DNA from 2 places in the Desulfuromusa ferrireducens genome. Region 1 is predicted to be linked to the other one. Evidence: predicted binding sites of a transcription regulator. Region 1 holds the regulator's gene; the other holds the start of a gene.

Region 1 (11,494 bases):
CGCTGCCGGGATCATCTGGGTTCTGGTCGCAATCGCCTATATCGGCATGGGGGATACCCATACTGCCCATGCGGCGATCAAGCACAACCTGATTGAATACGCCGAACTGTTCCTGTTTCTGCTGGCGGCGATGACCTACATCAATGCCATGGATGAGCGAAACGTCTTTCAGGCGCTGCGGTCCTGGCTGGTTAGCCGTGGTTTTACCCTGCGCACCGTTTTTTGGGTTACTGGTGTGTTGTCCTTCTTTATTTCGCCATTGGCGGACAACCTGACCACTGCGCTACTGATGGGCGCCGTGGCGATGGCGGTTGGTGGTGACAATAAAAAGTTCCTGATTGTCGCCTGTATCAATATTGTGGTTGCGGCCAATGCTGGCGGCGCTTTCTCCCCCTTTGGCGATATTACCACCTTGATGGTCTGGCAAAAGGGCAAGGTGCAGTTTGCCGAATTCTTCGCCATCTTCATCCCTTCGGTGATTAACTGGATTATTCCGGCGCTCATCATGAGCTTTACCGTCAGCAAGGAACGTCCGGAAGCGATGGATGAAGCGATTAGCATGAAGCTGGGCGCCAAACGGATCATCTTCCTGTTCCTCTGCACCATCATCACCGCCGTCTCCTTTCATAACTTTCTGCATCTGCCACCAGCCACCGGGATGATGCTCGGCCTCGGTTACCTCGGCTTTTTCGGCTATTGGCTGAAGAAGGCCGAGCACCGGCTGGGCACTGGCGATCAGCCGCTCGATATGACCGGCCACAACCCGGACCAACATTGTGAACCTCCAGGCGCCCATGGCCATGGCAACGGTGTCGGTTTCGATCTGTTCCGTAAGATTGCCCGGGCCGAGTGGGATACGCTGCTTTTTTTCTACGGCGTTATCCTCTGCGTCGGTGGTCTCGGTCAGTTTGGTTATCTGGCGATGGCCTCCAATGCCATGTATGTCGGCCTCGGTCATACTTGGGCCAATGTTTTGGTCGGTTTCCTTTCCGCCATTGTCGACAATATCCCGGTCATGTTCGCGGTGCTGACCATGGACCCGACTATGTCGCATGGCCAGTGGTTGCTAGTCACCCTGACCGCCGGGGTTGGCGGCAGTATGCTGTCGATCGGTTCCGCTGCCGGAGTCGCCCTGATGGGCACTGCTCGCGGGGTTTATACCTTTGGTAATCACCTCAAGTGGAGCTGGGCGATTGCTCTGGGCTACGCAGCAAGTATCGTCGCGCACCTCTATATCAACGCCAGTTATTTTCACTAAAACGTAACTTGGAGTCGGTTGGAAAAGGCGGGGAGCGAATCCCCGCCTTTTTTGTTTCCTTATGAGTAGCCTTTATATCCATATCCCCTTTTGTCAGCGCAAATGCCACTACTGTGACTTTTTTTCGCTGGACTCCTTTTCCTCATCCGATCTGGACGAGTATGTCGAGCTGCTCGGCTTGGAATTGCAGCAGTTGGTAAAGGAATATCCCCAGACAGGTCCGTTGCGGACCCTGTTCTTCGGTGGCGGCACGCCCTCGCTGCTGAGTGTTGCTCAGCTTGAACAACTGTTGCGAAAACTGGAAAAGGCTTTTGGTTTTTGCGCCGATTGTGAAATCACCCTCGAGGCAAACCCCGGAACCCTCGATCAGACCAAGCTCAGCGGCTATCGGCAGGCGGGCGTTAATCGGCTTTCGCTTGGCGTCCAGACCCTGGATGACCAGCGCTTGCAGCTGCTTGGCCGCATCCATTCGGCGGCAGAAGCGCGACAAACGGTTGGTCAGGCTCGGGATGCCGGCTTCGATAACATAAGTCTAGATCTGATTTTTGCTCTGCCGGGACAGACCCTTGATCAGTTGGCTGGGGATGTCGCGGGTCTCCTGGCGTTGCAGCCGCAGCACCTGTCCCTCTATGGCTTGACCTTTGAGCCTGGAACGGCTCTGGATGGGCAGTTGCAGCGCGGTGAGCTTGTTGAGGTTGCTGAGCAGGATTATGTTGATAGCTACCTGTTGATCAACCGATTGCTGGTGGCTGCCGGTTTCGAGCATTATGAAATTTCCAATTTCGCCCGTCCCGGTTATCGTTGTCAGCACAATCAGGTCTATTGGCAGCGTCGCAGCTGTTTGGCCTTGGGGTGTGGCGCCCATGGTTTTGTCGCCGCTGGCTGGGGAGAGCGCTGGCATGTGCCGTCCGATTTGTCGGTGTATCGACAAAGGCTGCAGGCTGGTAATGCGGCGCTTGAACTGTTAGAAACTTTCGATCGACAGGCCGCCATGGCCGAGACGATCTATCTGGCGATGCGGACTGCCGATGGTTTATCGCGTTCCCAATTTAAGCAGCGCTTCGGAGTGTTTCCGGAAGATGAATTCTCTGCAGCTTTTCGCCGGCATGCGGCGTATTTAAAGCGGGTTGACGATTGCTGGCGCTTCGATCTGCAGGGTTGGTTATTGTATGACCATTTGATCAGTTCTTTTCTCTAGTTTAGGTTTTCCTTAGAGTCTCCAGGGCGTCACGTTCATTCCCCTCTAACACCCCTAGTTTTAACCGCTATTCGGCTTGACAAAGCAGCGGGCCATTGATAGTGTGTTGCGTTAGCACTCTGTCGAGGCGAGTGCTAACAAGCACGTAGCGGCCAGCCTTTGCAGGGCTTTTTTTACGGAGTGAATTTCCTATGGCTGAAGAGCTGAATGAGCGCAGCCAAAATATCCTTGAAGCGATTGTCGAGGATTATATCGCCTCTGCCGAGCCTGTCGGTAGCCGTGCGATCACCCGTCGACACAGTTTTAATCTGTCACCAGCATCGGTTCGCAATGTTATGTCCGATCTGGAGGAGATGGGTTTTCTTTGTTCGCCGCATACCTCGGCCGGACGGATTCCGACCGAAAAAGGATTTCACTATTACATCGATACGCTTCTGCAAGTCCGTGATCTGAGCAAGGCGGAGGAGTCCGAGCTGCGTAAGAATTACCGCTTCAAAGGCATGAAGATGGAAGACATCATGCAAGAAGTGGGGCGGGTTATGTCGGGGCTTTCCAACTATACCGGTTTGGTGATGGCACCCAAATTCGCCTCGACGGTGTTTCGGCAGATTGAATTTATTCGCCTCTCGCATGGTCGCCTGTTGGTGGTTTATGTCTCCGAAACCGGCCTGGTACAGAATAAGGTGATTGAGGCCGATCCGAACCTCGGCCCGCGAGACCTGGAACAGATCAGCAACTATCTGAATCATGAGCTTAACGGCATGAGTATTCAGGAAGTGCGGGAAAAAATTGCCACGGAACTGCAAACCGAGCGCAGTCGCTACGATCAACTGCAGAAGCAGGCTTTAAACTTGTCGCAGGCGGCGTTGCAGGACGAGGCGGAGGACTTGATCTTTGTCTCCGGGACCTCGCTGATGTTGGAACAACCGGAGTTTTCCACTCCGGACCGGATGAAGCAGATCATCCGCACCCTGGAAAGTAAAAAAACCTTGATCGAACTGCTCGATCGCGGCCAACTGGCGCAAGGGGTGCAAATTTTTATCGGTAGCCAAAGTCAGCATACTGAACTCGAGGGTTGCAGCTTGGTGACCTCGAATTTTTCCAATAAGAAGGGGGCCATCGGCACACTCGGTGTCATCGGCCCGGTGCGGATGTCCTATTCCCAGGTCATCCCGATCGTAGATTTTACCGCCCAGTTGGTCAGTCGGATTCTGGAGCGGGAAGCACAATACGAATGAAGAAGGAGTAGTTAAGGTGGGTAAAAAGGCACCAGAAAAGCAACCGGAAGTGGCAGACAACCTCGAACAGGAAGCAACCGCGGAAGAAGAACTTTCTCTCGAAGAGCAGTTGCGGGCCGAGCTTGAAGTAGCTCAAAACGAGGTCAAGACAGCGCAGGATCAATATCTGCGGACCTTGGCCGATATGGAAAACCTGCGCAAGCGGACCCAGCGTGAAAAAGAAGACTTGGGCAAGTTTGCCAACGAAAATATTTTGCGCGATATTCTGCCGGTCATCGATAACTTGGAGCGCGCTGTCGAGCATGCTGAGCAGGCGCACAGTAACGAGGGGCTCCTGGAAGGGGTGCAGATGACTCTTGACCAGTTCAGCCAGGTATTGACCCGTTTTGGGGTGGTGCCGTTTGAATCCCTCGGTGAGCCGTTCGACCCGGCCATGCACCAGGCTGTCGGCCAGCAGGAGAGCGACGAATTCCCGGCTAATGCTGTGGCCATGCAGATGCAAAAAGGTTATCAGCTCAATGAGCGTTTATTGCGGCCAGCCATGGTCATGGTTGCCAAAGCACCGGTGGCCCCGCAAGCAGATGAAGCCAATAATACACCAACTGAAACAGACGAAAATTAATTTAGTCTGCAAAATAAAGATCCAATAGGAGGATATGAGATATGGGTAAGGTTATCGGAATTGATTTGGGAACCACGAACTCCTGCGTCGCTGTTATGGAGGGTGGTGAGCCCGTTGTTATTGCTAACTCGGAAGGCTCCCGCACCACGCCGTCAATGGTTGCTTTTGCTGAAAATGGCGAGCGATTGGTCGGCCAGCAAGCCAAGCGCCAGGCGGTCACCAACCCGGAAAACACCCTGTTTGCCATCAAGCGTTTGATCGGCCGTAAATTTAATTCCGCAGCGGTGAAGAAGGACATTGAAATCAGCCCCTTCAAGATTATTGAGGCCGATAACGGTGATGCCTGGGTTGAGGCGCGTGACAAGCAGTACAGCTCGCCGGAAATCTCGGCGATGATTCTGCAGAAGATGAAGCAGACTGCCGAAGACTACCTCGGTGAGACGGTCACCGATGCCGTTGTTACCGTTCCGGCCTACTTTAACGATTCCCAGCGCCAGGCAACCAAGGATGCCGGCAAAATCTCCGGTTTGAACGTGCTGCGGATCATCAACGAGCCGACCGCTGCCTCGCTGGCTTATGGTCTCGACAGAAAAGAAGAAATGACCATCGCTGTTTTTGACCTGGGTGGCGGTACCTTCGACGTTTCGATCCTCGATCTGGGTGATGGCGTCTTTGAGGTCAAGTCGACCAACGGTGACACCTTCTTAGGTGGTGAAGACTTCGATCAGAAGATCATCGATTATGTTGCCGACGAATTCAAAAAAGATCAGGGCATCGATCTGCGCGGTGACAAGATGGCGCTGCAGCGGCTTAAGGAAGCAGCAGAAAAAGCCAAATGCGAGCTTTCCTCGTCAATGGAAACCGATGTCAACCTGCCCTTTATCACAGCCGACCAGTCCGGGCCCAAGCACCTCAACATCAAGCTTTCCCGCGCTAAGTTGGAAAGTATCTGTTCCGAGCTGATCAACCGTCTGGTTGCCCCTTGCAAGACTGCTCTTAAGGATGCCGGTTTAGCTGCCAGTGAAATCGACGAGATTGTGCTGGTCGGTGGCATGATCCGTATGCCAGCCGTGCAGGCGAAAGTCAAAGAGATTTTCGGTAAGGAGCCGAGTAAAGGGGTTAACCCGGATGAGGTTGTCGCTATCGGCGCAGCCATCCAGGGTGGCGTTTTGACCGGCGATGTCAAGGACGTGCTGTTGCTCGACGTCAGCCCGCTCTCGCTTGGGATCGAGACCCTTGGTGGCATCATGACCAAGTTGATCGAAAAAAACACCACTGTGCCGTGCAAGAAAAGCCAGGTGTTCTCGACTGCCGCTGATAACCAGCCGGCAGTTTCGGTGCACGTTCTGCAAGGTGAGCGGGAAATTGCCACCGATAACAAGACCATCGGTAACTTTGAACTGGTCGGTATTCCGACCGCTCCGCGCGGGGTACCGCAGATCGAAGTTACTTTCGATATCGATGCCAACGGCATCCTGCACGTTTCGGCCAAGGACCTGGGGACCGGGAAAGAGCAGTCGATCCAGATCAGTGCCTCGAGTGGTCTCTCCGATGATGAGATCGAGCGGATGGTCAAGGAAGCCGAGACCCATGCTGGTGACGATAAGGCCAAGCGCGAGTTGATCGAGGCCCGCAATCAGGCCGACGGTCTGGCCTACACCACTGAAAAATCGCTTTCCGAGCACAGCGAGAAGCTCGACAGCGCAACCAAGACCCAGATTGAGGAAGCCCTGGCCGCACTGAAAACTGCGATGGAAGGGGACAATCCAGAAGAAATCAAGTCCAAGAGCGAAGCTCTGGCGCAAGCCTCGCACAAGCTCGCGGAAACGATGTACGCACAGGCCCAGCAAGAAGGTGATGCCGCCGGTGGCGAGGCTGATGCTGATGCTGCGGCTGGTGCCGCGGATGACAACGTGGTTGACGCCGAGTTTGAGGACGTCGACGACAAGGAAAAGAAGTAATAGTTTAAGACCAATACGTCGCCGACTTCACCTCGCTGAGGTCGGCGACGCTTTTTATTTGCAGGATAATTATTTTGTCAAAACGCGATTACTACGAGATTCTTGGGGTTAATAAGAACGCCAGCGAAACAGAGATGAAAAAGGCCTATCGGCGCTTGGCCATCCAGTTTCATCCCGATAAAAATCCCGGGGATAAAGAGGCCGAGAGTAAGTTCAAGGAACTTTCAGAGGCCTATGCGGTTCTTTCCGACCCGCAGAAGCGCGCCACCTACGACCAGTTTGGGCACGCCGGAATGAATGGCGGCGGTGGTTTCTCCGGCGGTGGTTTCGATTTCGGCGGTACCCCGTTCGAGGACATCTTCGGCGATATCTTTGGCGATATCTTTGGTGGCGGATCGCGTCGCGGCAGCCGTGGTCAGCGCGGAGATGACCTGCGTTACAATCTGACCATTAACTTTGAAGAAGCCGCCTTCGGTGCCGAAAAAAAGTTGCAGCTACCGCGCAGTCAGCGTTGTGAGCCATGCTCCGGCTCTGGCGCCCGCGCCGGAACCGAAGCGCAAACCTGCGGCACCTGTCGCGGTGCCGGTCAGGTGCGTTATCAGCAGGGTTTTTTCACCATGACCCGGCCCTGTCCCGATTGCCGCGGCGAAGGGAAAATTATTGCCGATCCTTGTCCTGAGTGCCGTGGTTCCGGCCTGGTCAAGCAAAAGCGTTCCCTGTCACTCAAGGTTCCGGCCGGGGTTGAATCCGGCAGCCGCTTGAAGCTGACCGGTGAAGGTGAAACCGGTTCCCATGGTGGACCGGCGGGTGACCTTTACGTTGTCATCAGCGTCGAGGAACATTCGATCTTCCAGCGCGATGGGCAGGATGTCATCTGCGAAATACCGATCTCCTTTGTTCAGGCAACCCTCGGTTGCGAACTGGTCGTACCGACCCTGGAGGGGAAACTGACCCTCAAGGTTCCAGCGGGAACCCAGACCGGAAAGATCTTCAAGCTTTCCGGTAAGGGGATCGTTTCCCTGCAGGGCTACGGTCGTGGCGATCAGTTGGTGGTGCTGCGTGTCGAGGTGCCGACCAAGCTCAATGCCCGGCAGCGGGAACTGCTTGAGGAATTTGCTCGCGAGGGCGGTGAAGATATTCATCCCCAAGGGCGGGGTTTCTTTGATAAGATGAAGGAACTGTTCGACTGACCTTTTCCCCCTGCCAGCTAAACGAATGGATTGCGAATGAAGCGGATCGTCTGCCTGGTTCTGATGTGTGTTTTATCGACGACTGTGTCGATGAGTCTCCCCTGTTTCGCAATCGCTGAAGAATCGGCTGCTGCTGTCACGCTCGAGTTTGAGCGTGGCCAGCAGCTTTTTCAGTCCGGGAACCAAGACCGGGCGCTTTCAGTTCTGCGCACCTTTGTGCAGCGTTATCCCGAGCACCAGCTATCCGCGCAAGCCTATGCCCTGATCGGGCGGATTTTCTCCAATCAAAAACGCTACTCCGATGCGCTGCTCTATCTCGAGCGGATACCCGTTATCATGCGCAGCCCCGAGGCCGAATTGCTGCGCGGGAACGGTTTGGTCCAGACCGGCGCCTATACGGCCGGGCAGGCACAACTGCTGCCTTTACTGGAGCAACCTTACGCTTCGGAGGATGCGCAATTGCTGTTATTGGCTCTGGCCGATAGCGCACTCAATTTACAGCAACCGCTCGAAGCGCTGTTTTTTCTGCAGCGCGCTCTGCCGCTGGTAAATAACCCGGCCAGCCTGCTTGAGCGAGCCCACCGTCTGCTGCAGAATCGTCTGAATCCTGTTGAGCTGGAAGAGGCGGCGTTTATGTGGCAGGGGACCGCCATCGGTCAGGATGCCCGACTGCAACTGGCACGTCGGGCATTGGGACAGCAGCAGCAAGAGAAGGCCCGACAGTTACTGCAGATGGTGCTCGCCTCACCGGTCCCCTTCCCCTATTGGCAAGAAGCTGAATTACTGTTGCAACGGACCGGTGTTGACAGCTGGTTCAACCGTGACAGCATCGGAGTCCTGTTGCCGCTCAGCGGCCGCTATGCTTCCTATGGGGAGCTGGTCAAAAAAGGGCTCGAACTGGCGGTGCAGGAACATAACCGCACCCGGTTGCCGGTCCGCCTGATTTTTCGTGACACCGCCCTTGAAGGGGTGAGTACCAGTCAGTTGGTTAGCAGCTTGACCGATGATGATAAGGTGATGGCGATTATCGGACCGTTGCGGGGTGAAACTGCCGAGGAAGCCGTTGCTCGTGCTCAACTGGAGATGGTGCCGCTGCTGACGCTGTCGCAACGTGCCGGTTTGCCGCAGCGGGGAAATTACATTTTTCGCGATTCTTTGACCGCCGAACAGCAGGTCCAGAGCCTGGTTCGTTATGCGACCGACAGTCAGCATATTTCTTACTCGATTCTCTATCCGGAAAATCGCTTGGGCGAGGAGATGACGCGACTGTTTATCGATGAAGTTCGCCAGTTTGGCGGTGAGATTATTGATGTCGTCAGTTATCCCGAGGGAGCCACTGACTTCCGTCAACAGATCCAGACGCTGCTGTGGGAAGATCATGTCGTTGAGCCGCTGCCGAAGCCTGTTGCGCCCGAGGTGGAAGGGGCGGCGGAGATCGCCGCAGAGCCCGAAAAAGAACCGCTTGAACTGGAGTACCCACTGGCTCCTTTTCACGCCCTGTTCCTGCCCGATTATGTCGAGCGGATCGGTTTGTTGGCGCCACAATTGATGTTTTATGGGATTAAGGATGTGACCCTGCTCGGGATTAATGGTTGGAATTCTCCTGAGTTGGTTCAGCGGGCCGGACGATTCCTTGGTCAGGCGGTTTTTGTCGACGGTTTTTTCACTAACAGTAAGCACCCCGAGGTCCAGCGTTTCGTCGAACTTTACCGCCAGGATTACCAGGAACAGCCGACCATTCTTAGCGCTCAGGCCTTTGATGCCGCCAGTATGCTGTTGCAGGTGATGGACGACCCACGGGTGCGAAATCGCGATGATCTGCGTCAGCAGTTGGCCGGATTGCGCGGTTTTCGTGGGGTCGCCGGAACCATCGGTTTCGACGCCCTGGGTGAGGCGATCAAGCAGCCCTATCTATTGCAGGTCAAGCGGGGAAAAATAGTCGAACTGCAATAAAATAAGCACACGCGAGTAGAAACGCAAAAAGCCCCTGTCTTTATTGACGGGGGCTTTTTGCGTCAGATTGCTCGCTACGAGTCGACCTATTCCGCGGGCTGTTCCGCAGCATTGTCAGCGGTTGAAGAATAACGTTCTACCAGAATCTCATATTCTCCAGAGAGCTGATTATAGTATTTCAGCTGTCCTGTCCCCATATTGTAGTACCAGCCATGCAGGCTTAATTGTCCTTTGGACACCCGTTCCTTAACCCAGGGAAAGCTCATCAGGTTTTTCAGGGAAATTAAAATAGCTTCTTTTTCGCAGGCGCTGGTTTGCTTTTCCAGTGTGGCCTTAGGCATTTCCTTTAAAACCTTGTCGCGAGCGGATTCGGCGATGTTAACCCATTTGCCGATAAACTCACCCGCTTCCTGCCCATCTGCTGCATTCATCAACGCGTTGATGCCACCACAGTTGGAATGGCCAAGGACGATGATATCGGAGACTTCAAGGATACAGACGGCATATTCAATCGATGAACTGACGCCGTGGAAATCATCGCTTTTAGTGTAGGGCGGGACCAGATTGGCGATATTGCGCAGGATAAACAGATCACCGGGGGCGCTGTCCGTTAACAGTGCCGGATCCACCCTTGAGTCGCAACAGCCGATCAGGAGTGCCTGGGGCTTCTGCCCCGTCATCAGATCGCTGGCCAGTTCGGCATTCTCACCGAAATGCTGTTGTTGAAAGTTTGCGATGCCCGCCAGAAATTTTGTTACATCTGCCATATATTTACCTCCACTTTCGCCGTCGAATTTTAGCATAAATAAATCATTTTACTAAAGTATTTAGCCCCTTTTCGTCTTGACATTTATAGACAAAAGATCCCCGTGTCTATAAATGTCAAGGTTGGAGGGCAGATGAATCTTTCGGTTAAACAAGCTGCTGCGCTGTTAAGCGTTTCGGAGAAGACCATTTCTCCCTGGATTCAGCTGTTGAGCATTCCTGCCTACCGCAGCATCGTTTTAATTCTTTGCGGGTTCAATTCCCCGCTGCATGCTGCTGCTTTATTCGCTCCGAACTGCTGGAGTGGTGAGCATCCCGGAGAATGGGCGTGGTACCGCAAGCGTTCGACGAACCGGAAATCCCGTCCCGGGAGTTGCCAAAGCTGTCCGAATCCTCGCAGATGGAAGGTGTCATTTATCGTTTAGATGCATAAACAAGGTTCTCAATCGCAAAAATCCGATGGGCGATCTGCAGCCTGAAGTGAAGACAGAAGCTTTTAGTAAGCTGAATTGAGTAGGCTGTTTTCGGGGAGAATAAAAAAATGGCGCCCTATCGGGCAACAGGGCGCAAATTGGAGAGACATAAAGTGAAGCACAAAGAAGGTTATTCTTTGCATCACCGAGAAGATATATACCTTTAGCGGAGTAAAGAGGTCAAGAAAAAAATTTAACAAAAGTAAAGAAATTTACTTCTGGTAAAATATCGTTTTTATGTGAATTAACACCAGTACTCCTCTGCGGGTTGGGTTTGCATATGACACAGTGGATCGCTTTCTGTTATGATGCCGCCTTGCATGACCTGAATATAAATCGCGTTAGTCGAACCCTGAACGGATGTGAGGAAGCAATGTCGAGCAGCTTTGGAACCCTTTTTAAACTTTCTACTTTCGGAGAATCTCATTGCGCAGCAGTCGGCGTTGTGGTTGATGGGGTGCCGCCACGTATGTCCCTGAGCGCAGCCGATATCCAGGTGCAACTCGATCGTCGTCGGCCCGGTGGCAACAAACTCGGCACCGAGCGTGACGAAGCGGATCAGGTAAAAATCCTCTCCGGGATTGAAAATGGTTTGACCCTCGGCAGCCCGATCGGCATGTTGGTCAACAATAAAGATCAGCGTCCTGGTGATTATGGTTCAATGAGTCAGATCCCACGCCCTTCCCACGCCGATTACACCTACCGCGCCAAATATGGCATCCACGCTTCCAGTGGCGGCGGTCGTTCCAGTGCCCGCGAAACCATCGGTCGGGTCGCTGCCGGGGCTATCGCCGAGAAGTTTCTGCTTGAAGAATATGGCATCGAGATAGTTGCCT
Region 2 (11,494 bases), 440 kb from region 1:
TCGCAGGCTGCGGTGATGGCGTCAAGGGCCTGCTGGCAGGCGGCAGTGTCACGCTCGCTACGCATTTTTTCAAGACGGGCAATTTGCGACAGGCGCACTGCTGCGTTATCGACGTCGAGAACCTCAATGGGATCTTCTTCGGCCAGTTGATACTTATTGACACCGACAATAACGTCGCGGCCGGAATCGATGGCGGCCTGCTTCTTGGCGGCCGATTCTTCGATGCGCAATTTCGGCATGCCCGATTCGATCGCTTTGGTCATGCCGCCGAGGTCGTTGATCTCGTCAATGATTTTGCTGGCTTCTTCGATCAGCGAGTTGGTTAAAGACTCAACATAGTAGGAGCCGCCGAGAGGATCGACAACGTTGCAGATGCCCGATTCTTCCTGAATGACCAACTGAGTGTTACGGGCAATCCGCGCACTGTGATCGGTCGGCAGGGCGATCGCTTCGTCCAGGGCGTTGGTGTGCAGCGACTGAGTGCCGCCGAGTACGGCTGCCATCGCTTCCATGGTGGTGCGAATGACGTTGTTGTATGGGTCCTGCTCGGTCAGCGACCAACCGGAAGTCTGGCAGTGGGTGCGCAGCATTGAGGATTTCGGATTCTGCGGATTGAACTGCTTCATCAGCTTGGCCCAGAGGAAACGGGCGGCGCGCAGCTTGGAGGCTTCCATGAAGAAGTTCATGCCGATGGCGAAGAAAAACGACAGGCGCGGCGCGAAGGAATCGACGTCCAGGCCTTTATCGATGGCGGCGCGCACATATTCCAGGCCGTCAGCCAGGGTGAAGGCCAGCTCCAGGGCGTTGTTGGCGCCAGCTTCCTGGATGTGGTAGCCGGAAATCGAAATGGAGTTGAATTTCGGCATCTTCTGGCTAGTGTACTCGATGATATCACCGATAATGCGCATCGAGGGGGCTGGCGGGTAGATATAGGTGTTGCGAACCATGAACTCTTTGAGGATGTCGTTCTGGATGGTTCCGGCCAACTTATCTTCGCTGACGCCCTGTTCTTCGGCGGCAACGATGTAGTTGGCGAGGATCGGCAGGACCGCACCGTTCATGGTCATCGACACGGAGACCTTGTCGAGGGGGATGTCGCCAAAGAGGATTTTCATGTCCTCAACCGAGTCGATGGCGACTCCGGCCTTACCGACGTCACCTTCCACCCGGGGATGGTCCGAATCGTAGCCACGGTGGGTGGCCAGATCGAAGGCGACCGAAAGCCCTTGTTGGCCAGCAGCCAGGTTGCGCTTGTAGAAGGCATTCGATTCTTCGGCAGTAGAAAATCCGGCGTACTGGCGTACCGTCCAGGGGCGGCCAGCGTACATGGTTGCCATTGGGCCACGGACAAAGGGGGCCAGACCGGGCAGGGTGTCGGCCGTTTCCAGGTCGGCAGTGTCGGCTGCGGTGTAGAGTGGCTTGACGGTAATCCCTTCGGCGGTGTCCCATTTGAAGTTGGAGAGGTCGTCGGTCTTTTTCTCCTTCTTCGCCTGGGTCTCCCAGTCGGCGATGGTCTTCTTTTCAAAGCTGCTCATAAGCTGGTCCCTTCGTTACTGTTTTTGTTGTGCTTGATAGTTGCTTTCAGTCGCTGAAGCTGCGTTTTCGCTCTAGTTCAAGGCGATTTAAGTTATATCGGGGTCGTTGTCGGGGAGTTCTCGGGGTTAGCGGGTGACCACTGCAAGAACTTGGACTGTTGCGCCGTCTTTTGATAGTAGGCGGTGCTTAACGGTCGAGTCAAAGTAGGCGGCGTCACCAGCTTCCAGCATAAAACGTTCATCGTCCAGAATCAGTTCGGCGCTGCCACTGAGAATCAGCAGAAACTCTTCCCCTTCATGATTATAGAGGGTTTCTTCTTGCGCCCGTTCGTTGACGGTGAGCAGGAAGGGCTCCATTTTTTTATTTTTTTTGCGATAGGAGAGGGTCTCGTAGGTATAGCCATGCCCGGTCCCGTCTTTGGAAATGACACGACTGACGATGCGCCGGTCGTCTTTGCGGACAATTTCGTAACGGGTGGCCCCTTCGCCCTCCTCGAAGAAGAAGCTCATTTTCACATCGAAAAATCGCGCGATCTTAGAAAGGGTTGCGATTGGTGGAGAGACATTGTTATTCTCAATCTGCGAGATGAGCGCAGGGGAGAAACCGGTTTCGGTGGCAACATCTTGCAAGGTCAGTTTTCTTTCCTTGCGCAAAGCCTTTATTTTTTTGCCAATATCAAATTCAATCATAGTATTTATTTGCCATGCAGAAATAGAAAAGGGTTTTATCTCCTGTCCGTATAGCGAACGTGGTAGAAAATGTCAATACTAATATTTATTGCCGGTAAAAAGATTTAGCCATAATGAACGGATTTCATTGTCGTTAAAATTGCATTAACTGTCCGTTTTATGGTTGTTAATCCTTGCTACTACGGTTTTTCAGGTCATTATTTGCGGACAATGACTCCTTTAGGCTCCCTTAAGGGGATGATGCTATCTACCGACAATGGCTGCCGTGGCTGAGTTGTCATTCTCTTATTGATTCCGAGGTTCGAAATGTCGCGTTTATTTATCTTCTGTCTCTGTTTTTTTCTTTGCTCCTGTTTTGGGTCTGCGCAGCAGGTGGAGCGTTCCGTGTCCTCTGTTGAACTGCAGTCTGGGCAACTCTATATTGTTCCTTTTGAAACGATCATGGTCCCCGAAGAGGTTTCTGCAGAGTTGTTCGACTTTTTTGTTGATCGGCTTAGCAATCAGGGAGCACAGCAGGGGGTCGAATTTATCATTTTAAAGCAGGGACTGACGCAGATCGATGCCGACTGGCTGGCTGAGAGGGACTATCTGACCGGAGAAATCTTTGCCTATATTGAGGAAATCGGCAGCACCATGACCGATATCAAGGCTCGTAGTCGCATCCGCCTCTATCAATTCGGACGTTCTGAGCCGGCCCTGCAATTGACTTTTCCGACGGAATCTTTTTTTCAAAATGATTACTCATCGCTTGGAGCTGAACGGCGCAAGTTGGCCGAAAAAATCGCAACCTCTCTTGCCGATCAATTTCTCGCTGCTGTTTCCGACCGCTAACGGCGATAGATAGCCCTTTCTCGACGAAAAAAATCACTTGACAATAATCATTGTCAGACTATTATTGTTCGCTGTTAGCACTCCTCAGTGTCGAGTGCTAACAGTCGGATGAGAGACGTAACCACTTAATAAGAGCGAGTCACCGTTATCGTAGCGACTTAGTCTCTTATTTGTCTTTTGGTATAAAAACCGCACCGGCCTTTGGGCCCACGTATTTAATTGAAGTGAAAGGAGATCCACAATGAACATCAGACCATTGCAGGACCGCATCATCGTTGAGCGTGTCGAAGAAGAAACCACCACCGCAGGTGGCATCATCATCCCTGATACCGTCTCTAAGGAAAAGCCTCAAGAAGGTAAAGTTGTTGCTGCCGGTAAAGGCAAAGTGACCCCTGAAGGTAAAGTGCTGCCTCTCGACGTTAAAGAGGGCGACCTGGTGCTGTTCGGCAAGTATGCCGGTAGCGAGATCAAGGTTGACGGCGTTGAGTACCTGATCATGCGCGAAGACGACATCCTGGGTGTCGTAGGCTGATTTCGCTTTTGCGCTCCAGCGGCGTTGCTGTGCTGCTCAAATGCTCACATAGCATTAAGCTATGCTGCGCGTCTGCGCTGCTCGCGCCTTGCTGGAACACAAAATCGAAACAGCTTTTAGATTATCGTACTGTCTAAATAAATATTTTACGGAGGATATAAGTATCATGGCTAAAGAGATCAAATTTGGCACAGAAGCACGTGGCAGCATTCTTGCCGGCGTTAACGCCCTGGCCGACGCTGTTAAGGTTACCCTCGGTCCTAAAGGCCGTAACGTTGTTATCGACAAGTCGTTCGGCGCTCCACTGATCACCAAGGACGGCGTTACCGTCGCCAAAGAGATCGAGCTGGAAGACAAGTTCGAAAACATGGGCGCTCAGCTGGTTAAAGAAGTTGCTTCCAAGACTTCTGACGTTGCCGGTGACGGCACCACCACTGCGACCGTGCTTGCTCAAGCTATCTATAAGGACGGCGTCAAGCTGGTTACTGCCGGTCACAACCCGATGGAAATCAAGCGCGGTATCGACAAGGCGGTTGTTGTCGCTGTTGAAGCGCTGGCCAAACTCTCCAAGCCGGTTGCTGATCACAAGGAAATCGCTCAGGTCGGCACCATCTCGGCCAATAGCGACGAGACCATCGGTAACATCATCGCTGAAGCAATGGAAAAAGTCGGTAAAGAAGGCGTTATCACCGTCGAAGAAGCCAAGTCGATGGATACCAGCCTCGAGACCGTCGAAGGGATGCAGTTCGATCGCGGTTACCTTTCTCCTTACTTCGTGTCCGATGCCGAGCGCATGGAAGCGGTTCTGGAAGACGCTCTGATCCTGATTTACGACAAGAAAATCAGCACCATGAAGGATCTTCTCCCCGTCCTTGAGCCGGTTGCCAAGGCTGGTCGTCCACTGATGATCATCTCCGAAGACCTCGATGGCGAAGCGCTGGCGACTCTGGTGGTCAACAAGCTGCGCGGCACCATCAATGTCTGTGCTGTTAAGGCTCCAGGCTTTGGCGATCGTCGTAAGGCGATGCTCGAAGATATCGCTACTCTGACCGGTGGTCAGCTGATCTCCGAAGAAGTCGGCTTCAAGCTGGAGAACGCCACCCTCGACATGCTCGGTACCGCCAAGCGTATCGTGGTTGACAAAGACAACACCACCATCATTGATGGTGCTGGTGACGAAGTTGCTATCGAAGGTCGCGTCAAGGTGATTCGCGCGCAGATCGAAGAGACCAGCAGCGATTACGATCGTGAAAAACTGCAGGAGCGTCTCGCCAAGCTGGTCGGTGGCGTAGCTGTTGTTAAAGTCGGTGCTGCCACTGAGACCGAAATGAAGGAAAAGAAAGCCCGCGTTGAAGATGCTCTGCACGCAACCCGCGCTGCTGTTGAAGAAGGTATCGTTCCTGGAGGCGGCGTTGCTTACTTGCGTGTCCTTAAGGTTGTTGCTGCCCTCGAATTGGACGGCGAGCAGGTGTTCGGTCGTGACCTGGTGCTGCGCGCTCTCGAAGCTCCGCTGCGTCAGATCGCCATCAACGCTGGTTGCGAAGGTGCTATCGTGGCTGACAAGGTTCGTAACGGCGAAGGCTCTTTCGGCTTCAACGCTGCTGCTGACATTTACTGTGACATGCTCGAAGCCGGTATCCTCGATCCGACCAAGGTTACCCGTAGCGCGCTGCAAAACGCTGCTTCGGTTGCCGGTCTGATGTTGACCACCGAAGCAATGATCGCTGACAAGCCATCTGCTGACGATGGTGGCGGTATGGGCGGCGGCATGCCTGGTGGCATGGGCGGCATGGGTGGCATGGGCGGCATGATGTAGTCCAGCCATTTAAGCTGTAAGTTGTAAAATGAAAACGCCCCGTCAGAGAAATCTGGCGGGGCGTTTTTTTGTTTTTGTAGGGGCGACCCGCTGGGTCGCCCGTCTTCCATTATTTATGAGATGAGCAAGGCGCGGGATTCTTCGCGGGGCATCGGTTTGACGCGCAGTTCAAACTCGCGCTCATCGTTGATAAACAGGACGTCGACTTCGGCTTCATTTTTTCCTTTACCGTAGGAGGCGAGAATGGCCGCAGCGGTTGTCATGTCCTGCTCGGTTTGTTCGCCGCAGAACAGTCCGAGGGGGCCGCTGAAATTTGTACAGCGTAGTTTCAGGTGTTGCGCGTTGGCCTGCTCCTGTAAGCTTTCGTTGTCGGCTTGCTGGCGCCCCAGAACCAGTTTGGCGCTCGGCGAGAGACGGAATTGCCGGCCGACCTTGAGCAGTTCAACATCGGCGGATGTCGCTTCTGGGTCGTGCTGCAGCAAGTCGCGTAGTTGACTGGAAAAGCCTGCTTCGGTCAGCAGGCAGCCACCGCCGCTGCCCGGAAAGTCGGGATAATCCCATTGGCGGGCTAAGGCCTGTTGTGGTTTGCGTGAGCGGCCATGGAAGTCGAGTAGTTGTTCTCGGTTAACCAGACCGTTTTCTTCCATCGGTGTGATCGGCAGGAGTTTAGCGGAGAGCGGGCGCAAAACCCGGTCGGAGTAACCGGAGTGCTTGGCGACTGAACAGAGGGCATTGGCATTCTGACTCATTGGCCGCTGGCCGAGGACTTCGCCGGAAAAGAGAAAGTCAAAGCCTTCTTTTTCCATCAGCTCACCGGCCAGGCGAAACATCATCGCATGGCAGTCGATGCAGGGGTTCATGTTGCGGCCGTAGCCGTATTTCGGCTGCTTGACCATCTGCAGATGAACGTCACTGATCTCCTGAATGATCAGCGGGTAGCCGATCTTGTTGGCGGCGATCTGCGCTTTGGTCGCGCCGAAAAAGGGGGTAACAAAAGAGATGCCGGTCACCTCGATGCCCTGGCGCAACAGCGCCATTGCCGCCAAGGTGCTGTCCAGTCCGCCCGACATAAGTCCCAGTGCTTTACTCATCTAACTCCTCCAAAAACGGTTATTTTTTACGAGCCGCGAAAGATAGCATAGCACCGATTCTCTGAGCAAGTCTTCTTCGCTCTGTTTGCTTGACAGGGGCTGATGGGACTGGCAAAATAAAAAATCGTTAATAAACTTGTCCGCCAGGAGTCAATTGATGGCAAAAATTGATGCACTTTTCAAGATGATGCAGCAGCAGGGTGCCAGTGACCTGCATATTTCTACCGGAGCACCGCCACTTTTGCGCCTGCATGGCGATATGGTGCGGATTAAGTCGCCTGACCTGACCAATGAGCAATCCCAGGCGCTACTCTACGAAATCCTTGATGATGAACAGCGGCAGAAGTTTGAGGAAACTCGTGATCTCGACTTTGCCTATGAAATCCCTGGATTGGCCCGTTTTCGTGGCAATATGCTCGATACCTATCGCGGTATCGCGGCCGTCTTCCGCATTATCCCCAGTGAGATTTTGACCGCCGACCAGTTAAAGTTGCCGGAAGGGGTGCGCAAGATGACCCGCTTCAAAAAAGGTCTGGTGCTGGTGACCGGCCCGACCGGTAGTGGCAAGTCGACCACCTTGGCAGCAATGATCGATCTGATCAACAGTACCCGCAAAGAGCATATCCTCACCCTGGAAGACCCGCTGGAATTTATTCATCAGAACAAGATGTCGCTGATGAACCAGCGGCAGATCGGCACCCACAGCCAGTCCTTTGCCAGTGCCCTGCGGGCGGCGTTGCGGGAAGATCCGGATATTATCCTGGTCGGTGAGATGCGTGATCTGGAAACCATTGAAATGGCAATGAGCGCCGCCGAAACCGGGCATTTGGTGTTCGGCACTTTGCACACTAATTCAGCGCCGAAAACCATCGATCGGATTATCGATGTCTTTCCGACGGATGCCCAGGAGCAAGTCCGTTCAATGCTCGGCGACAGCCTTAAAGGGGTGGTCTGTCAACAGCTGTTGAAGACCGCCGACGGCAAGGGACGGATCGCGGCGCTGGAGATTATGCTCGGCAATGCGGCGGTTGGAAATTTGATCCGCGAAGGCAAAACCTTTCAGATTCCATCGATTATCCAGACTGCGCGCAAAGATGGCATGCAGTTGATGGATAGCCACTTGAAGGAGCTGCTTGACGCGGAAAAAATCAGCATTGAAGAGGCCTATCGCTGTTGCGTTGAAAAACGCAACTTTGAAGCCCTGCTGCCGGAAGGCGCTGAGAAGTAAACAGAGTTGTTTGCTTCCTGCCGATCAGGTTATACTGGGACAGCTGCTATTTCGGGCAGCTGTTCTTTTTTGAGGTGAAGATAGCTGTGCAAGATTCCTATTGTCGGACCATCGATTATTTACGTATTTCGGTCACTGACCGTTGCAATTTACGCTGCCGTTACTGCATGCCGGAAGAGGGTGTCCCCTCGGTCGGTCACGGCTCGGTACTCAGTTACGAGGAACTCTATCGGGTGGCCCGCATTGCCGTTGCTATGGGCGTGCGAAAAATAAGGCTCACCGGTGGTGAACCGTTGGTGCGCAAAGGGATTGTCGCTTTTATCGAATCTCTGGTCAAGCTGCCGCAGGCTCCTGAGGTGACGTTGACCACTAATGGCTTGCTGCTGGCTGATTGCGCTAAGCAGCTCAAGCAGGTCGGTTTATCGCGGGTCAATGTCAGTTTGGACAGCCTCAAGCCAGAGCGTTTCGCCCAGATCGCACGGCGCGATGCTCTGCCGCGGGTGCTTGAGGGATTGAAAGCGGCTGAGGCCGCCGGGTTGGGGCCAATTAAAATCAATATGGTGCCGATCCTCGGGGTTAACGAGGATGAGGTTGTCGATTTTGGACGGCTGACATTTTCCCATCCCTGGCAAGTGCGTTTTATCGAATTTATGCCGGTCAGTGACGGTCTTGAATATACCCCGGAGCAGCTTTATCCGGCGGCGCGGATTCAGGCCGATCTGCAGCAGTTGGCAACACTCAGCAAGGAAGAGCGATCCGGGGTGGTCGGCCCGGCGCGGATCTATCGGCTGGCTGGGGCTATCGGCACGGTGGGTATTATTCCCGCGGTTTCTGAGCATTTCTGCGGTGAGTGTAATCGCTTGCGGTTGACGGCGGATGGGCAACTGCGGCCCTGTCTGCTCTCTTCGCACGAAATTGATCTGCGTTCGATTTTACGCTCGGGAATTGATGATGATGTCTTGGGTGAGCTGCTGCAGAAGTCGGTTGCCGCTAAGCCAGAGCGCCATGGTATCGGCGAGGATCACAGCCCTGGGCAAAGGCGCATGCAGGGGATTGGCGGTTAATAAAAAAGGGGCGTTCCGGTTGGGAACGCCCCTTTTTAGCAGTTTATCGCGCGGCCGATCAGGCGTCTTTGTCCCCGTCTTTTTTCTCGGTGATTTCTTCCACTTTTGCTTCTTCAATTTCATCATCATCTTCGCTGACTTCGCTGACCCCTTTTTTGAAGTTGCGCAGTCCCTTGCCAAGAGAACTTCCAACCTGAGGCAATTTACCTGCACCGAAGACGATCATTACCAGTACCAAGATGATCAACAGTTCCTGAGTTCCTAATCCGAACATGCGCGTTCTCCTTTATAGCTTCAATTTAGAAATGAGTTATCTGTTTAGTGTGTTTTGTTAGGACAGGTAAAGATACACTGGACAGCGGAAAAAAACAATCAATGTTCCAATCGTATACGGAAAATTGCATGTGATTACGGCTGGCGGAGAAGCTGTTCATGGGCCCCACTCCCAAGCAAGGGGTGGGGCCCATGAATCTTAGCTATTATTCCAGCCGATCGTCTTGGCGTGGGGGTTGTTGTTGTAGTTTCCCTGCTCGGTGGGCGCCAGATCTTTTTGCTGCAGTTGAAAATGGGAGAGCAGTTGCTGGAGCCGCTGAGCCTGGGCCGACAGCTCCTCGCTGGTCGCCGCGCTTTCTTCCGAAGTCGCGGTGTTGGTCTGGATGACTTGATCGATCTGGGTCAGCCCAAGGTTGGCCTGTGCAATACCGTGAGCCTGTTCCTTGCTGGCGGTAGCGATCTCTTCGACCAGATCAGAAACCTTGGTAATACCGTTGACGATTTCTGCCAGGGCGTTGGCTGTTTCGTCGGCGATTTGTACGCCATTTTCGGTTTTGGTAACAGATTCCTGAATCAGGTCAGTGGTCTCACTGGCCGCTTTGGCGCTGCGCGCCGCCAAGTTACGGACCTCTTCGGCGACGACGGCAAAACCTTTGCCGTGTTGTCCGGCGCGAGCGGCCTCGACGGCGGCATTTAAAGCCAGCAGGTTGGTTTGGAAGGCAATCTCGTCGATGGCTTTGATGATTTTACTGATCCCCTGGCCGGAATCCCTGATTTCAATCATCGCTGTAACCATCTGCTGCATTTTCTGGTTGCCGGACTCGGCCGTTACTTTCGCTTCGGTGGACAATTGATTTGCCTGGTCGGCATTGTCCGCACTCAGCTGGATCTGCCCGGACATCTCATTCATTGATGCGCTGATTTCTTCCAGTGACGCAGCGGAGGAGCTGGCGCCATCAGAAAGGGTCTGGGCACTGTCGGAAACCTGTTGGCTGCCGCTGGAAATCTGGTAACTGCCGTTGAGAATTTCCGCCATGACTTCGCTGAGTTTGTCGGCCGTCTGCTTCAACGCGGTGCGGACCAGGTCTTGTTGATCCTTCGGATGGATATTGATATTGAAATCGCCCGCAGCCAGCTTTTGCATGGCATCGACAACTTCATGCTCAAGAGTATCAGCAAAATCATTCAGCCCTCTGGCCATGGAGCCGAACTCGTCGCCTCGTTGGCCCAGGTTTAACCGGGCAGAAACCCGTCCTTCGCGTAGGGAGCGGGTCATTTCGACGGTGGCTTGTAGCGGCTTGGTGATGCTGCGCGCGAACAGGCCAAAGACGATGCCGACAACGGTCAGGGTGAGAACAAAGACGATTATCAGGCTGATAGCTGCCTGATTTGAAGAGGCATGCAGGTTTTGCCGGGTTTTTGCCATTTCGGCATCGGCACTTTGCAACGCTTGATCCAGAGTTTGTTTAGCGACTTTTACTTCCGCCAGGCTGTTGCCTGCCAACTCCTGCAAATTCTTGGAGATGAAATAGTACATCTTGGCCATTGACAAGGCGATGTCACCCTGGCGAGCCCTGAATTTACTTCTGTTGCCCTTAAGGCTGTAGAGGTCAGGAAGTTCAAATTCCAGCAGGGTTGCAACATCGACAAAATTGTTGACGGTGACTTTGCCGATACTGTTTTTTGTTCCTTCGATTATCCGCTCGCTGCCTGGAACCTTGTAGATCAGTTCCGCTTCCTGGACCAGATGTTGTGCCTCGGCCAAGATTTGCTGTTCAGAGACGCCCCTGTTCGGGCCGCTGATAACCATGTCCATCAGTTCAATCAAGCGACGGTTCAGGTTGCCCAGCTCGCGGGCGATACTTTCACTGTTTAGTGCTTGATCGTAGCTCGACACCAGGTTGTTTCGAATGTCATCATTTCTGTCCAGCGCTTGCACTGCAGTGGAGTCGATTTTGCTGGTAGATAAATAGCCAATACCGCCAAGAGCTAACATGCCGATGAGTCCGAGCAGGGCGATCAGTCCCATCTTGTGGAAGATTTTTAGTTTAAACGTGCTCTGCGCCGGTTGTGCCATGCCAATACTCCTTTTGTACCCCCCTCAGACGACGAAACAAATGCAATTTCTTAGTGAATGTTAAGGCTAGCAGAAACATTGATTTATTACAATAGTAATATCTTAATAGAGGACTTAAATAGTAGTAAACATTTTTGCTTTTAAGTTACTGAAATCTCGCACAAATTAAATACGGTAGTTTGTCGTAAAAAGTGGACTATTTAAGGTGTGATTATTGATCGTCGAACTGGTAACCTTCTGGATCAGATCGGGCAATACTGCCGTTACTTGCGAAGATAATCCGCTGTTCGGCTGACAGCTTTTGATTTGCATCAGGTAGAGGTTAAGGGGGGGCATTGATGTTAATTTTTGAGCGAG

Evidence for each region. The regulator HrcA, encoded in region 1, represses chaperone genes, less so after heat shock. The targets are predictions, from matches to a motif close to TGTTAGCACTCNNNNNNNNNGAGTGCTAACA.
Region 2: the regulator HrcA is predicted to act here: its motif matches at 3,129-3,159, upstream of groES (co-chaperone GroES).

Annotation. Positions count from the first base shown of each region.
Region 1 is NZ_AP042415.1:1,088,613-1,100,106, reverse strand. Features, by position in the region: gene nhaD (sodium:proton antiporter NhaD) at 1-1,258, shown strand, start outside; gene hemW (radical SAM family heme chaperone HemW) at 1,320-2,456, shown strand; gene hrcA (heat-inducible transcriptional repressor HrcA) at 2,648-3,694, shown strand; gene grpE (nucleotide exchange factor GrpE) at 3,711-4,316, shown strand; gene dnaK (molecular chaperone DnaK) at 4,358-6,277, shown strand; gene dnaJ (molecular chaperone DnaJ) at 6,346-7,467, shown strand; gene ACZ5PT_RS04940 (penicillin-binding protein activator) at 7,504-9,420, shown strand; gene ACZ5PT_RS04935 (carbonic anhydrase) at 9,507-10,187, opposite strand; gene ACZ5PT_RS04930 (MerR family transcriptional regulator) at 10,320-10,610, shown strand; gene aroC (chorismate synthase) at 11,032-11,494, shown strand, end outside.
Region 2 is NZ_AP042415.1:1,527,686-1,539,179, forward strand. Features, by position in the region: gene scpA (methylmalonyl-CoA mutase) at 1-1,535, opposite strand, end outside; gene ACZ5PT_RS06965 (helix-turn-helix domain-containing protein) at 1,662-2,225, opposite strand; gene ACZ5PT_RS06970 (hypothetical protein) at 2,610-3,056, shown strand; gene groES (co-chaperone GroES) at 3,298-3,588, shown strand; gene groL (chaperonin GroEL) at 3,755-5,404, shown strand; gene ACZ5PT_RS06985 (thiamine biosynthesis protein) at 5,518-6,495, opposite strand; gene ACZ5PT_RS06990 (type IV pilus twitching motility protein PilT) at 6,653-7,723, shown strand; gene moaA (GTP 3',8-cyclase MoaA) at 7,810-8,787, shown strand; gene ACZ5PT_RS07000 (twin-arginine translocase TatA/TatE family subunit) at 8,846-9,061, opposite strand; gene ACZ5PT_RS07005 (methyl-accepting chemotaxis protein) at 9,260-11,137, opposite strand; gene ACZ5PT_RS07010 (hydrogenase maturation protease) at 11,303-11,494, opposite strand, start outside.